Regions from separate parts of the Paenibacillus sp. GYB003 genome, predicted to be linked through region 2. Evidence: riboswitches for the same ligand, from Rfam matches in the RefSeq annotation. Region 2 holds a riboswitch; each other region holds the start of a gene.
The links. A riboswitch is a leader RNA that binds a small molecule or an ion and turns the genes downstream of it on or off. The one in region 2 is predicted to bind ZMP and ZTP.
Positions count from the first base shown of each region.

Region 1: another riboswitch for ZMP and ZTP. It lies ahead of purT (formate-dependent phosphoribosylglycinamide formyltransferase); the one in region 2 lies ahead of PV407_RS09985 (DJ-1/PfpI family protein).
Region 3: another riboswitch for ZMP and ZTP. It lies ahead of PV407_RS03435 (phosphoribosylaminoimidazolesuccinocarboxamide synthase); the one in region 2 lies ahead of PV407_RS09985 (DJ-1/PfpI family protein).
Region 4: another riboswitch for ZMP and ZTP. It lies ahead of PV407_RS20200 (bifunctional 5,10-methylenetetrahydrofolate dehydrogenase/5,10-methenyltetrahydrofolate cyclohydrolase); the one in region 2 lies ahead of PV407_RS09985 (DJ-1/PfpI family protein).

Region 1 covers NZ_JARBDC010000023.1:299-4,025, reverse strand. Annotated here, with positions in the region: gene purT (formate-dependent phosphoribosylglycinamide formyltransferase) at 435-1,595, opposite strand; ZMP/ZTP riboswitch at 1,680-1,760, opposite strand; gene PV407_RS09495 (hypothetical protein) at 1,813-1,968, opposite strand; gene PV407_RS09490 (hypothetical protein) at 1,952-2,443, opposite strand; partial or broken gene PV407_RS09485 (5'-nucleotidase C-terminal domain-containing protein) at 2,627-3,727, opposite strand, start outside.
Region 2 covers NZ_JARBDC010000026.1:30,049-33,775, forward strand. Annotated here, with positions in the region: partial or broken gene PV407_RS09970 (transposase) at 1-270, shown strand, start outside; gene PV407_RS09975 (VOC family protein) at 481-936, opposite strand; gene PV407_RS09980 (hypothetical protein) at 1,088-1,711, opposite strand; gene PV407_RS09985 (DJ-1/PfpI family protein) at 1,871-2,479, opposite strand; ZMP/ZTP riboswitch at 2,538-2,615, opposite strand; gene PV407_RS09990 (GNAT family N-acetyltransferase) at 2,871-3,464, opposite strand; gene PV407_RS09995 (TetR/AcrR family transcriptional regulator) at 3,471-3,727, opposite strand, start outside.
Region 3 covers NZ_JARBDC010000003.1:197,986-201,712, forward strand. Annotated here, with positions in the region: gene PV407_RS03425 (phosphotransferase enzyme family protein) at 1-322, shown strand, start outside; gene PV407_RS03430 (Maf family protein) at 684-1,334, shown strand; ZMP/ZTP riboswitch at 2,171-2,249, shown strand; gene PV407_RS03435 (phosphoribosylaminoimidazolesuccinocarboxamide synthase) at 2,308-3,276, shown strand; partial or broken gene PV407_RS03440 (HAD family hydrolase) at 3,380-3,727, shown strand, end outside.
Region 4 covers NZ_JARBDC010000064.1:32,252-35,978, forward strand. Annotated here, with positions in the region: gene PV407_RS20190 (hypothetical protein) at 1-26, shown strand, start outside; gene PV407_RS20195 (NPCBM/NEW2 domain-containing protein) at 16-1,812, shown strand; ZMP/ZTP riboswitch at 1,863-1,946, shown strand; gene PV407_RS20200 (bifunctional 5,10-methylenetetrahydrofolate dehydrogenase/5,10-methenyltetrahydrofolate cyclohydrolase) at 2,014-2,883, shown strand; gene PV407_RS20205 (cyclodeaminase/cyclohydrolase family protein) at 2,880-3,527, shown strand; gene purN (phosphoribosylglycinamide formyltransferase) at 3,539-3,727, shown strand, end outside.

The DNA of each region.
Region 1 (3,727 bases), on a different contig from region 2:
CGGCTCCGCTCGGTTGTCTGAGAGCGTCCGGATTTTTAACATCCGGTATAAAAAAACCGTCGGAACTGACGGTCTTTTCGGCGCAAACCGAACCTATTGCATGCCGAAACGGCAGCGAAGCGGGAAACGAGATGGAAATGTTCCCGCTATTTTCGGTTGTTTCCCGTTTCTGGACAAAACAACGGGAAAACCTCCCGATATATTCGCCCATACCGTGCATTTCGCCGATACAGCGCCATTATAACCGGAGCTTCTCCCGGTATTTCGAAACGACGCCTATAGGAGAGCGAATTAACTGGAGGTTTTCCAGTTCGTTCTACTCCAGCGGTCCGGCAGGATAAGGATACCCCGGACGTGGATACGAAAGGCGCCGCTCGCTTTAATATTAAAAAGGCCGGCCCTGGACGGGACCGACCATCTCGTCGTCTTATCGTTTATGCCTCTTCGATCGACAGCGCGTCCAACGCCCGCTTCGCGCGTGCCCGCGCTTCGTCCACCGTTGCCGCCGACGACAGAGCGACCGCCATGCGACGGCCTTCCTTCGTTACGGGCTTGCCGAACAGGCGAAGCTGCGTATTCGGGACGGCCAGCGCTTCGCCTGCGCCGTCGATGCGGTAATGCTCCAGTTCGCGATCCGCTTTCAGCGGCCGGCTCGCTCCGGGCGTTACGAGCTCGATTTCCGGAATCGGGTAGCCGAGAATGGCGCGTACGTGGAGCGCGAATTCGGACAAATTTTGCGTTACGAGCGTCACCAGTCCCGTATCGTGCGGCCTCGGCGATACTTCGCTGAAGTAGACGGTATCTTCCGTCAAAAACAGCTCTACGCCGAACAAGCCGTAGCCGCCCAGCTCGTCCGTAATCGTCCTGGCGATGCGCTTCGCTTCCTCCAGCTGACGCTCGGACATGGCGTGCGGCTGCCACGATTCGATATAGTCCCCGTTCTCCTGAATGTGCCCGATCGGAGCGCAGAAGCTTGTCCCGTTTACCGAACGGACCGTAAGCAGCGTAATTTCCGACTGGAACCGGATAAACTGCTCGACGATGACCCGCCCGTTTTTCACCCGTCCGCCTTCCATGGCGATATTCCAGCTGCGCTCGATATCGTTCTCTCCCCGGCAAACGCTTTGTCCTTTGCCGGACGAGCTCATGAGCGGCTTGACGACGCAAGGAAAGCCGGTTTCCTTCACCGCGCGCTCGAACTGCTCGAACGTTTCGGCGAACGTATAGCCGGCCGTCGGCAGTCCGAGCTTCTCCGAGGCGAGCCTGCGGATTCCTTCGCGGTCCATCGTGAGCTTCGCCGCCCGGGCCGTCGGTATGACGCGATACCCTTCCGCCTCCAGCTCGACCAGCTCGGAGGTGGCGAGCGCCTCAATTTCAGGGACGATCAGGTCCGGCTTTTCCCGTTCGACGACTTCGCGCAGCCGCTTCGCATCGAGCATATCGATCACGTAGCTGCGATCGGCTACGTGCATCGCAGGCGCATCGGCGTACCGGTCGACGGCGATCGTTTCCACCCCCAATCGCTGCGCCTCGATGATCACTTCCTTCCCCAATTCCCCAGAGCCGAGCAGCATCATTTTCGTCGATTTCCACATCGTTTCGTCCCCCGCTTCATCGTTAATCGTACGGATCCGTTCGCGACAAAAGAAAAGGAAGCAAGGAGCGCTTGCGATCCTTACTTCCTCCGCCCAGGCGTACGGCTGCGTTTATCCGCGTGCTCCCTCATGGTTCCCCATGTTCCGCCAGTTACACGCAAACGTTGTTCTGCTAGATACGATCATACTGAATGATGCGGAGAAATGCAACACAAAGCTACTGCTCCGGGGGCAGCTTATAGATCACGTTGCCGCTCCCGTCCAAAAATTCCATGACGGCATTGTCGTCCTCGTCCACCTTCATGCGGATTCGCTGCTTCCCTTTCCGGTCCATCAAGCAAACGGTCACTTCGCCTTTATCGTTCTTCCCCATGAACGCGCGCCGCGTGCTCCCTTCCCACACCTTCGCGATCGCCTTCTTCTTCCCGGCCTCGTCCATATCCGATTCGTCGATTCGCTTCACCGCGGCGATTTGCTCCGTAAGCGGGATATGGGGCCTGTCTTTGCGTAATGCCGTAATTCAGCACACCATTTTCGTTGTCGTACGACAAGGAGACGACTTCATCCTGCTTGTATTGGTCGAACGTTAACGACGCGGTCGACGTATACGTTCCGTCCTCCCTTCGCTCGCTGCCGAAAATAAGCCCGCCGCATTCGTCCCCTTCGCCGTTGTAAAACATGATGCCCGAAATCGGCCAATCCTGCCGGTGCCCGGGTAGAAAGTCTTTCCCGTCCATCATGGCCGGCGGGATGTTGGCATTGTTGAACAAGGTCATTCGGATTGTCCCGTCCCGATCGACGATGTTCAAGCTTTCCGCGTCGATCCTTGCAAATCGTTCGCTCTTCATCGGCACCCTCCCATTCCATAAATGGAAAATAGTTGCTACCCTTCCTGTACAAGCATAACCCGATCTGAGCGCCGGCGCAACGGCGAAGCGGTCGAAATAGAAAACGCCCCATAGCGCGGAGCTTTCGCTCCGCCAGCTACAGGGCGACTTTTAACGAGAATGGCGAATCGAGTAGCGCTGCCCTCAAGGCAGCTCGATCGTTTGCCCGGGGAAAATCAGATTCGGATTCGGAATCGGGTTCAGACGGTGCAGCTCGCGCCAAGTCGTTTGGTACAGCTTGGCGATTTTCGTCAACGTATCGCCCGGTTTCACGACATAGACGCCCCCCGTCTGCGGCGCGGCGTCTTGTGCCGGTGCCGGTGCAGGAGCCGGAGCAGGAGCCGGAGCAGGAGCCGGAGCGGACGCCGTTTCGGCGGCTTTGACCCGGATTCGTCCCGCCGCACTCGCCTGCAGCTCGCCGGTCTGGCGAATGTAGGCGATCAGCGATTCTTCCAGGGACGAAAAATCGTTGGCGATCGGGTAAGGCTGGAACATCGTATAATTGTCGCCGCCGGCCGCCATAAAATCGTTGGTGGCGAGCACGTACGTCCGCTGCGGGTCGAGCGGCTCGCCTTTGACCGCGATCGAGGTGATGCGTTCGCCCTTCGGAAGCGACGGGTCGAATTCGAATTCGACGCCGGCCACTTGCGGGAAGCCGCCGAGCGATTCCGGATAAGCGGACACGCCGAGCTCAAGCGCGCTCCGGATGTCGGAGCCTTTTACTTGCTTCGTCTGAATGTAATTACCGAAAGGCAGCACCGTGATCACTTGGCCTTTCGTAATCGGTCCCGCCTCGATCGAGGCGCGGATGCCTCCGCCGTTCGTGATCGCGACGTCGGCGCCCGTCTCGCTGAGCATCGCGTCCGCGATCAAGCTGCCGAGATTGGATTCGCCCTTGCGGACGACTTCGCGTTCGCCGTTCAGCTTCACCCCGGTGTAGCCCACGACTTCCTGCAGCACGCTTTCCTGGCGTTTCTTCACTTCGTCGACGATGCTCGAAACCTCTCGATCCGGCGCAATCGCCTGATCGACAAACAGCTGCTTCGTCATCAGGCTCGCCGTCTTGCCGGTCAGCTTGCCGTTTGCGAACGTCAAATCGACCCGGCCGACGTTTTTCAAATATTCGCCCGTTTGCGCGATCAGTACGCCGTTTTCCAGCATCCCTTTCTCCATCGTCGTATGGCTGTGGCCGTCGAGAATGACGTCGATGTCGGGGACCGCCTGCGCCAGCTTCAGGCTCGTGTC
Region 2 (3,727 bases):
AAACACCAGTATCGTCGGATTGCCGCTCGGAGAGGAGCCAATCGCGCGGCGGTTGCCGTCGGTCATACCATTCTCACGATCATTTATCATCTTTTAACTCGGGAACAAGACGATATTGAACTGGGAGCCGATTTTTACGACCAACGTCGAAAAGATTTTGTCATCAAACAGTCGATCAAACGATTAGAGTCTCTAGGGATCAAGAATAAATATGCGGTGAAATACTTCACCGTCGAAGTAATCGACGGCCTAGCTGGTGATTTTTCTTGATAATTCTTTCCAGCAAACCAACAGCTATCTTGTTCATCATCCGGTGTAAAAGTGTAATTACATGCTGTGGGGCAAGTTGCAAGTCAGCCACTCCTGAGATGGGGGCTATTAATTTGCATCCAAGATTTTTTTCATACCATTCTACTGACATTACCCCCGTAATATGGATTAATTGTCCTGGCAGCCGATCGACTCGCCGACTGCTTTTTTTTATGGCTGCCATACTTCCCACATATTCCCGTCAGGATCATAAAACTGAAGGTTTGGTCCACATGTTATCCGAATGTCCCCTTCGATGTTCACTCCGTTTTCCTTAAAACGGTTGAAAAGGTCTTGGATGCGTGGAGTTATGAAACACCCAACTGCTTTGCGTTTACCATCATTGCCGGTAAAGCCTAACCGGCCACCTTCCGGCCTTGATTCGAGAAGGAATATGGCAGGAACCGGCCCTGTTGGACCGTGAGGCTTGCCATTACGATCAGGAAATCTCAGGATCGCACCAGTCATATCAGGTTCCAACTTATCGCCTGCTCTGAGTTTGCAACCTAAATTTGCTTCATACCACTGAACAGCCTTGTAGACATCACTGACCGGGACATATATACAAGTCATGCCTATAATGTCCTCTATGTTTTCCTTTGACTTTGTTTCTTCGTGAATCTGCATTTCCCATTTCTCCCTTCTCGTTTCAATTCGTGCAATAGAAGCAGTCACCCAATTTTTGTGACTTACAGTTATTTTGATGCCACAGAATGTCGCAAACCTGACTAGTTTCGTGTTGTTTTTCTAGGGGTATGCGTTATGAGTTATTTTCAGGCTAGGTTAATTCCAGGAGTATATGTTTTGCATAAGAATCCCAGTCTGCTTCTTCCGTGTTTATTTCTAAAGTGGGAATTAGCGATTGTTTAGCACACATACGAAGCTTCTCCTGATCGTCTAAAAACTTCTGACATGCCTCTGTTACCGTTGGGTGGTTTTCCATCACATACGATTTCCAAGCTTCGCCCCGGCTTTCAATAAATCTAGGCTCTACAGCTTCTTGGGATAAGGTTAGGAGTACACATGGTGCATTCAGCCTCGATAGACGTTTTTCCAGCATTTCAATTTTTGCAGAATTTATAAAGGCCGCTCGATGATTTATACTGAACCTCTCCAACAAATAAAATATACCGTTTGATGGTTTCGTATGACCAAGTGACTCAAACCATTCGAATTGTTGTTCGAGATAATCAACATGACGATTTAAAAGCTGAATATGTTCATCCTTGTCCATGGTTCTCAAGACACCCTTGTATGAATGCAGAACTTGCGAGTAGCGTTCACTTATTGCAATTATCGTCTTTTCGCTATTGTGTATTTGGCTGTGTAATCTCTTTATTGCAGAAAATACCGATGTTTTTCCTGCGGTAGACAACCCTTCAATAATGACTCCTCGAATCATCCTTCACCTCTTCATCTTGTTTCCGTATCCACGCAACAAGAACGCCGGTAAACCGCGCGCATTAGCTTTTTTCACTTTCGGCTCTTTTTTATTCAAACTCCAAACGATTCGTTCCACCTTGGCACGGTTCTATACTGTCTGAAATAGCTGTGCAAAGCTTTATATCGGTTTATCGTTGGGCATGAACACAGTAGTCAAATTTCCGGTCCGATAATACGGATAATCCATCATCTTTTGAACCTTTTTCGCCACATCCGCATTCGTTAAAGATTCAACAAAATATAAACCTAAATCAATAGACGCTGAGACACCGCCTCCCGTTAAAGTATCTCCATCCCGTACAATACGGGCTTTAACAACCTCTGAGCAATAAGGAGTCAACAATTCATAAGCGGAGGGATTCGTTGTCGCCATTTTCCCATGTAAGAATCCTGCAGCTCCCAAAAGCAATGCACCTGTACAGACAGATACTTTGTACTGTACAGCGCTCCCACTTTTGATCCATGAAACAAATTCCGTATCATATCTCAGTTCTCTTGCGGGCATTCCACCGGGAATAAATAATAAGTCATATCCGGATAGGTCTGGGCAAACATGCTTTATTTTTATTGTCATACCCCGATCGTCTGTAATCTCTTCTTTGTTTGCACAAAGATCCCATGTTACTCCTTCTTTGACTTTTAAAATTTTTAACCAAGATACAGCATCGTAAAATCCAACAAAATCTAACGTTGTCATCTTGTCAAACAGAATGAAAGCTATCTTCAATCCCTAAGCACCTGACCTTTCATCAATTGAAATAAAAAAAGCATCTGATTTAAGATCAGATACTTGCCCAGGCGTACGGCTTATGAATATGTGCTTCCTCGTAGTTACCTACGTTACGCCAGTTACACATACTTGAATACAAATTAATAATATCAGTCAATTCCAAAAACTTCAATGCGATTTATAGTATTGTAACCGGTTTAAGTTCATAACTTAAATGTCGTATTTTCCAATTTTGACACTATTCTGCCCGTTCGTAGCGAGGCCGCCGATCGAGCCGACGGCAGCTTCGTCATGTTTATTGAGCTCTTGTACCCGTTTAGTTCAATGGTTTTCAACACTTTCAGTCCAAGGAACGATCGGACTTCGAATCTTTCCCAAAGACCTATCGCTATTTCGTATACCTCAACGATACAATGTGATGGATCCCGATTTTCTTTGCCCGGTTCATTGGTATTTGCCTGCGTTTGTATTCTTCAAAACCTAATTTATTATAGAGTTTCATGGCCGGAATATTGGTATCGGCGACTTCTTCAATCAAGTAAACCTTGTAAGGAGTATGCTCAAGGATATGACGAATCAATTGCGAAGCAACGCCTTGCCCCCTGAATGCGGAGGCCGTCCCTACAAATTCGATGGAGCCTACACCGGTTGACGGATGAGCAAAGGCGGTTTCAAATTCCTTTTTCAAAAAAATACCGGCCAAAGTGCCTTTATAAAAGCCTAAATGCTTGCGAAGTTCCGTTATATCCAGTTTAACCGAATGTGATGTTGCATCCGTGCAGGCAGCCATTCCGACCACTTGCCCCTTGTATAAAGCCACATAAAATTGATCCGGAACGAACATATGGGCGAACGCCGCAGCGATTTTTTTCGGATCCTTGGAGAAAAAACCAAGCCATTGTGCGAAACCCTCCGCGAATATTTCTGACATTCCTCGCCTCACATCAAATTCGGCTTGATCGGCTCTAACCAAGTTAAGCATGATGGGTCACTCCCTTTCTTTAAATAGAAACGCGGTGAGGATCGAGGGCGAGGGCATGGTAAAGCTGCTCTTTAGCAATACTTTCATCTCAGCCAAACCTTGAATCGATGCAAAAAAATAGACGGCCATCTCCCGCGCATCACCGGGGTGAAATTCCCCGAGCTGCTGACCCTTACGAATGAGCTGTGCCGTAGAATCAAGCAGCCTGGCATTTACCCGGAGGATCTCGTCATACGGTTCGGAGTCTGCGGCAGCTCCGGCTA
Region 3 (3,727 bases), on a different contig from region 2:
ATTGTATTATGCTCTTTCTTATCCGTTTAAGAAATTTGAAAATAAGACGGAATATTATAAATTGTTTTTCCGCCATTTTATGAAAGGATATCTGAAGGAAAATACAATCCAAGAAGAAGAAATAGTATATTTACAAGATTCTATTAAACTTCGTCATGCATTGCTATATATTTATTTTCATCAAGCAAACGATGTGTCAAATTTGGATGAAAAATCGATGAACTGGTTAAAAGAGCTTCAACGAGTAGCCGCTTCTGATAACCCTATGCTGCCGATTGATTTTGTTCAAGAATTTAAAAACATTTATAATAGTATTCATTAACTGGGAACAAGTAGGGGCTGACTCAACACAGCCGGCTCATAGGGGCCGGCTGTATGTTTTTTTAACTTATATTTTTTCCGATAAAAAAAGGTTTATTTAGTGTGTGACACTAAATTAAGATCTAGTGGTGCCAAGGGATAATCAGGTAGAGAAAACAAATTAGCCAAGACGAAGTTCCGCTACGTTTGATCATGCCGGACTGGGTAAGCAGAAGAGAGAAGTCGAAACGATCCCGAAAGTTTTGTATTTTTTTGGAATTCCAGTTCAAATCTATGAATGTTCATGGGTTTTCCAATATTTTGGTATGGACTGCTTAGGTCATGATTTTTCCCTAAACTTAAATTAAACTGGAGGAATAGTTATGAGTTTACAGCAAAGATTTAATAGAGGCGAGGTTATAGAGTTTGGAAAGCCAACATTAGTGCTTGCCTCTGCATCGTCTAGGCGCACAAAGCAACTGGCAAAATTTGGACTTGACTTTGTGCAAATTGTAAGCACATTTGACGATAGCTCTGTTAACTACAACTTTCCTCACACTGGTGTCAGTATTGACCAAGCAAAAAGTTACTCCGCAACAATGGCGCTCGAAAAATTAAAACCATTTATAGAAAAAATCAAAAACGGTGCAGTGGTGGCTGCAGATACTATCATTTTTTGCAGTGGCAGAATAATCGAAAAGCCTATCACAAAAGAGCGCTGCCGCGAGCAGCATGAGTTTATCAGCGGCAAAACAGTCAGCAGATGCAATGCTTTGGCAGTTTATTATGACGGGCGAACGCTTAGCGAGGTTACGATTGGCGATGTGCTAATCGCGCCTTTGCCAAAACAAGTGATTGAAGAAATTGCAAACGAAAGCGAAACCCTAAACTGTGCAGGCTACAATCGCGGTGGCGCAATTGCACCATATGTGCTAACCGATGCACCGCGCACTGGCGGCATTGAAGTGCCAGTGGTTTTAGATTTGTTAAGCAAGCTTGGTTTCGCTCAAGAGCAAGCCAGCCAGCAAAGCTAAGAGACATGGCCGTATTGGTGAAGCTCAGAATCGTCCGAGGTTGGTGAAGGAAAAACCACACACATATCAAAAAGAAAAATCGATAAAATCATGGATCTTCTCGTACTGCAGCGCGCCGGGCAATCCCTTTGCGCCAACTTTGGCGCCGCGGTCGAACAGTTGCTGTTCAAATGGATGTCATTAATGGTCGGGGCATTTACGGTAACCTCCCGACAGCGGGCGGTTTTTCGCTACTCCCATTCTTTAGAACGGCCCGCGATGTTATAATGGGGCTAACGTTTTGGAACCGGAACAGGAAGAACATGCGGGGAGGGATACGATGGAGAAGCCAAGCGAGAGAGCCCCCCTATACCTCTAACGCATAAGAAACGGCCTGCTCTCTCGTCATTCCTCTTCCAATCGCAATGGCCTCGTTAAACGGCTCATCGCCGCATTCTAGTCTGCAGGTTCGTTTCGCCTGTTCGTAAATCAATTGAAACTGGGGCTGAGCCGCGGAGCCAAGCTTCGCTCGTAATTTCTCAGAGACTCCGATAAGCGTAGCGGCCGCCCGGTATTCTTCCAGCCCGCACAACGAGCTTACTAGTCCCTCGACTCCTCGATCAAAGGAACCACGTTCCTGAGTGATCATCATCAACACAAGACAGATTTGAAATGTCCTTTCAGCGCAAAACCGCTGGGGTTGTGATGGCTTACAATATTGATGCTGCAGGAACCGTAATGAGTTCACTCTTTGATTTATTAAAGTGACGGGCAGTTTAGTTCCCATATGCACATTTTAATTTCTGGTAAAAACAGTATTGAAAATGTTGGAATCGTCTGATAATATTGGATTGTATTAAAATATGTGTGACTGGCGTAACGTAGGTAACTACGGGGGAGCGCATATTTCATAAGCCGTACGCCTGGGCAAAGTATTTGATCTTAGATCAGATGCTTTTTTTATTTCAATTATTGAAGGGTCAGGTGGACTTACATGATATCCAAAGAAACTATTCAAAAAAACCTAATGAACTGTCTCGATGACACCTCATTTCTGAATGTACCTGGGTTCAGAAGAGGTAAAGTTCGCGACACATATGATCTGGGTGATTCTCTAATCCTTATCACCACAGACCGCCAAAGCGCATTTGACAGGGTCCTTGCCAACATTCCGTTTAAAGGCCAAGTATTAAACCAGATTAGCGCTTTTTGGTTTGAAAATACCTCGGATATAGTAAGTAACCACGTTATAAAAATCCCGGACCCGAATGTTACTATAGGAAAAAAATGCAAGGTAATTCCTGTCGAATTTGTAATGCGAGCCTATCTTACGGGCTCGACTGATACCTCGGCTTGGGTCCAATACTCACAAGGTATCCGAGACATATGTGGCAACATCCTACCTGATGGAATGAAGAAAAACCAGAAGTTCGAGAAACCGATCCTGACTCCGACAACGAAATCAGCAGCACATGACGAATCGATTTCGGCTGCTCAAATCGTCCACGAAGGCCTAATCGACAAAGAGACCTGGGGGTATTTGCAAAAAATCGTGTTCTCGCTCTTTGCCAGGGGCACAGAGATCGCAGCTAGGAACGGATTAATCCTTGTAGATACCAAATATGAATTCGGTATTGATGACAAAGGAGAGATTCTTCTCATCGACGAGATACATACACCCGATTCTTCCCGCTACTGGATTAAAGAGACATTCGAATCGAGGTTAGCCGAGGGCAAAGAACCGGAGAATATCGACAAAGAATTCTTGCGACTTTGGTTCAGAGAGCATTGCGACCCTTATAAAGATAAAATCCTCCCATCCGCACCTGATGACCTTGTCATTGAACTGTCGCATCGCTATATCCGCCTCTTCGAAATGATCACCGGCAAGGAATTTGCCGTCGATTGCACGCATTCTGTAAAGGAGCGGCTTAAAAAGAATTTAAATGCTTATCTTATCTAAGCGACATTAACCAGACGGGGCGTAATTCGAAATTTCGGTGCGCCACTCGCAGACAGTTTGAATACGTTTATGGAAGCCGTAGCTGACAAAGGAGAACGAAGCAATGAAAAAGTACATACTCTTCGATCATGATGGTGTTCTGGTTGATACTGAATTCTGGTATTACAAAGCGGGAGAACGCGCTCTAGCTGACATTGGATTTACCTTGGATAAAGATCAATACCTCCGCGACATGACTCAGTCGTTGGGTACTTGGGCCCAAGCTAAGGCAGCAGGTATTGATGAACAGACCATCAACAAGCAGCGCGAGGTCCGCAACGCCTATTATCAGGAATATCTAAGAACAGAAGCCATAGAGATTGAAGGCGTAGTTGAAACTCTAGCCGAACTGTCAAAGTACGTCCGCATGGCCATCGTGACGACTGCAAAACGTGTGGATTTCGAGCTTATT
Region 4 (3,727 bases), on a different contig from region 2:
GAGGCGGCATTCCGAATGCGCAATAAAGGACGCATGAAGCTGATCGGCTTGTTAGGCTGTTTGTGGCTCGTGTCCGGGTGCGGCGGCGGAGACAGGGAGTACGGCAAGCTGATGGCGGCCGCCGACAAGGCGATGGAAAGCTTGGACGCGGAGACGGCCGCCGCTCAGTACCGCAAAATAACCGAGATGGACCGGGAGAAGCTCGAGTACGGGGAAGGGCGGATCGCCATCGCCAAGAAGCTTTTGGCGGACGCGGAAAGCTTGAAGCTAAAGCTGGGCGAACTGAAATCGCGTGCGGAAACGGCGAAGCAGAAGCTCGCCGGACTGGATACGGGGAAAGCGACGGCGAAGGAAGTGGTCGACGTTTACCGGGAGCTGGGCCGTATTCATTCGGAGCTCGAGGCGTTTCCGACCGCGGCGTTGTTCAAAGAAACGGGCGATATGCTGACCAAGCTCGCAGGCGACGCGAAAAGCGGCAAAATCGATCCGCTCCGCAAGGAAATCGAAGACCATATGGGCAAGCTCGCGTTCGACAAGGCGGAAACCGGCACGGCGGAGCTTCGCGTATATGAAGACGGCCTGTCCGGCGTCGCAGGGAACACGGCCGCCGATTATTCGGCGAAGATCAAAGCGGAGAAGGCGAAATATATCGAGCTGCCGGCCGTATACAACCAAAGAAACGTGACGTTGCTTGAAAATGCTGCCGGTAAAATCACGTTTCTTGGCGAAGGCGTCAAAAACAACCGGCTTGCGCTGTTTTACAAATACGAAGGCCCGATCCGGTTTGCGGCCAAAACGCTCCCGCCCGCAATCCAAGCGGTGTTCGCGGACGGCAAATCCGCGAACGCGGAAAAAATGACGCTCCGCCATTACCCCGATTACGCCGTCGGCTACCAATACGTTTCCGATACGCCGACGAAGACGCTCGTCCGGCTCGATTACCGTTTCGGTCTGCAGCCGAAAGAGGAGTTTGCGAAGGTCGATATCGGTCCCGCCGGTGCGACGGACACTTTGAAGGAAGTGCTCGCTTTCCCGGACAAGGAGCTGTCGTCGTCCGCGAAAGCAACGAACGGCGGGCTGACCGTGGAAATCGGCAAAGTGAAGGCAAGCAAAAACGCGGTCGAAATTCACGGGAAGCTGACGGCCGCGGCGGACACGAAGCTGAAGGACGAGGCGAGTTTGTACGTGCCGGCCATAGACTTGCGCATAGACCGAGCGATGAACGAAAGTTTGTTCGCGGGGGTCGCGAAGGAATTCAATGTTTCGTTCGATCTGAACGGAAGCCTTTCCGCCGACGCCAAATATGCGAAGTTCCGGATAGGCGGGGTTCAGATGAACGTCGATTTGGGAACGGGAGGCGAGTATAAGCCGGACCAAGAGCTTTTGGCGCAGCAAATCGTCGTGCCCGGTCCGGATACGCAAGTGTGGGAAAGGTTCGACGATTGGGACAACCGGTTTTTGCAGGACGCCTCTGGCAATATTTACGTGAACGCCATCGGCTTTACGAGCGACTATTCGTGGACGAAGGAGGCAGCGGTTGCGTTCGGCTTGAACGGAGCGTTCAAACGGTTCGCGGCCCAAATCGGCGTCGCCAAAACGACCGTCGGAGCGGATTTCGGAACGAGCGAGCTGAAGGTGATCGGCGACGGCCGACTTCTGCAAACCGTCTCGTTCGATTCCTCCGCCCCCGCTGCGGTAAACATCGATTTGGACGTAAGCGGCATCCATACGCTGCAGTTCGCGGCGAGCCAAACGAGATCCCGCGGCGACGCCCAGACGTTGATCGTCGGGGACGGGGTTCTGTCTCCGTAAAAAGGGCGCTTCTCTTTCGGGAGCGATTTTGGTAAGATGAGAACGAGAGGAAGTCCGCGCGTAACTGGCGAATCGGTGGAGTACCACGAGGGAGCGCGCGGAAAACGGACATACCGCTCGCCTGGGTAAAGTGTCCGGAGCTGCCGCCTGCGCGGTCGCTTCGGATGCTTTTTCTTTGTTCGTGTAACAGGAGGGATGGGCATGGGGATTTGGATGCATGCGAAGGAAGCCGCCGATCGGGTGCGCGAGGAAGTCGCGGCGGAAGCGGCGGCGCTGCGGGCGGAAGGGATCGTCCCGAAGGTAGCCGTTCTGCTCGTGGGCGGGGATCCGGCATCGGCGTATTACGCGGAATCGAAGCGGAAAATCGCGGCCAGGCTCGGCGTCGAATACGAGCTGCGCGCCTTGCCGCGGACGGCGACGGAGGAGCAGGCGATCGCGGTCGTCGCGGCGTGGAGCCGGGACCCGGCGGTGCACGGCATTATGGTCGAGCTGCCGCTGCCGTCGCATCTATCCGCTTCGAAGGTGTCGGCGGCGATCGACCCGCTCAAGGACGTGGACGGCGTGACGCCGGCGAACAAGCTGGCGGTCGTCGCGGGGGAGCCCGGGCTGTACCCGGCGACGCCGCAGTCGTGCATCCGCCTGCTGCACGCTTACGGGCATTCGCCGGAAGGGAAGCACGTCGCGCTCGTCGGGCGGGGACAGACGGTCGGCCTGCCGCTGTTCCATATGCTGCAGCGCGAGCAGGCTACCGTCACCGTCTGTCATTCCCGGACGGCCGATCTGCGGCGGCACGTGGCCGCCGCCGACATCGTCATCGCCGCGGTCGGCCGGGCCGGGCTGCTGACGAAGGACATGTTCCGCAGCGGGTCTGTCGTCGTCGACGCCGGCATTAACGAGACGCCGGACGGCGGCATCGCGGGCGACGTCGCGCCGGACGCGATCGAAACGGCCGCGGCCGTTTCGCCGGTGCCGGGAGGCGTCGGCACATTGACGACCGCGCTGCTGTTCGCGAACGCGATGAAGGCGATTCGCCTGCAGCGGCAGGCGGCGAAAGGGGAGAAGCGAGAATGACGAAGCAGGCGATGTTCGACCGGACGATCCGGTCGTTTCTGGACGAAGCGTCGGCGGCGACGCCTACGCCGGGCGGCGGGAGCGTGGCCGCGCTCGTCGGGGCGCTCGGAGCGTCGATGGTATCGATGGCCGCCCGTTTTACGCAAGGGGCGAAATACGCCGAAGCGGAGCCGGCGATGAATGAGGCGGCAGCCCGGCTGCGGGACTGGACCCGCGACTGCGAAGATATGCTCGAGGCGGATATCGTCTCCTTCGAGCGCTATATGGCGGCGCTGAAGCTGCCGAAGGCGACCGAGGAGGAGAAGCGCGTCCGCTCGGACGCGCTGCGCGAAGCGGCGCTGCAGGCGATCGAGGTGCCGCTCGGCCTGATGCGCATTTGCCGCGACGCGCTGGAGCTGACCGCGGGCATCGCGGCGTCCGCCAATCCGAACGTCGTCTCCGACCTCGGCATCGGCGCGCTGCTGTTCGAATCGGCCGCCCGGTCGTCCTATTTGACCGTGGAGATCAACCTGGCGTCGCTGCAGGACGAGGGGACGGTCCGCGAGCTGGACGACCGCGCCTTCGGACTGCTGCAATCGTGCGCGGAGCTGAGCGACCGGACCGCGGTCGCCGTGCGAGGCGTCATTTGGAAAGGAAGGCGGTAAGCGTGGCTGCGATGAACATCGCTCTGTTCGCCTCGCACGGCGGCTCGAACGCGCAGGCGATTATCGACGCCTGCGCGGCAGGCAGGCTCGACGCCGCCGTCGCCGCCGTCATCAGCAACAATTCGCAGTCGGGGGCGCTCGAACGCGCGCGAAACGCGGGCATCCCGGCTTATCATCTCAGCTCGAAGGCGTACCCGGAA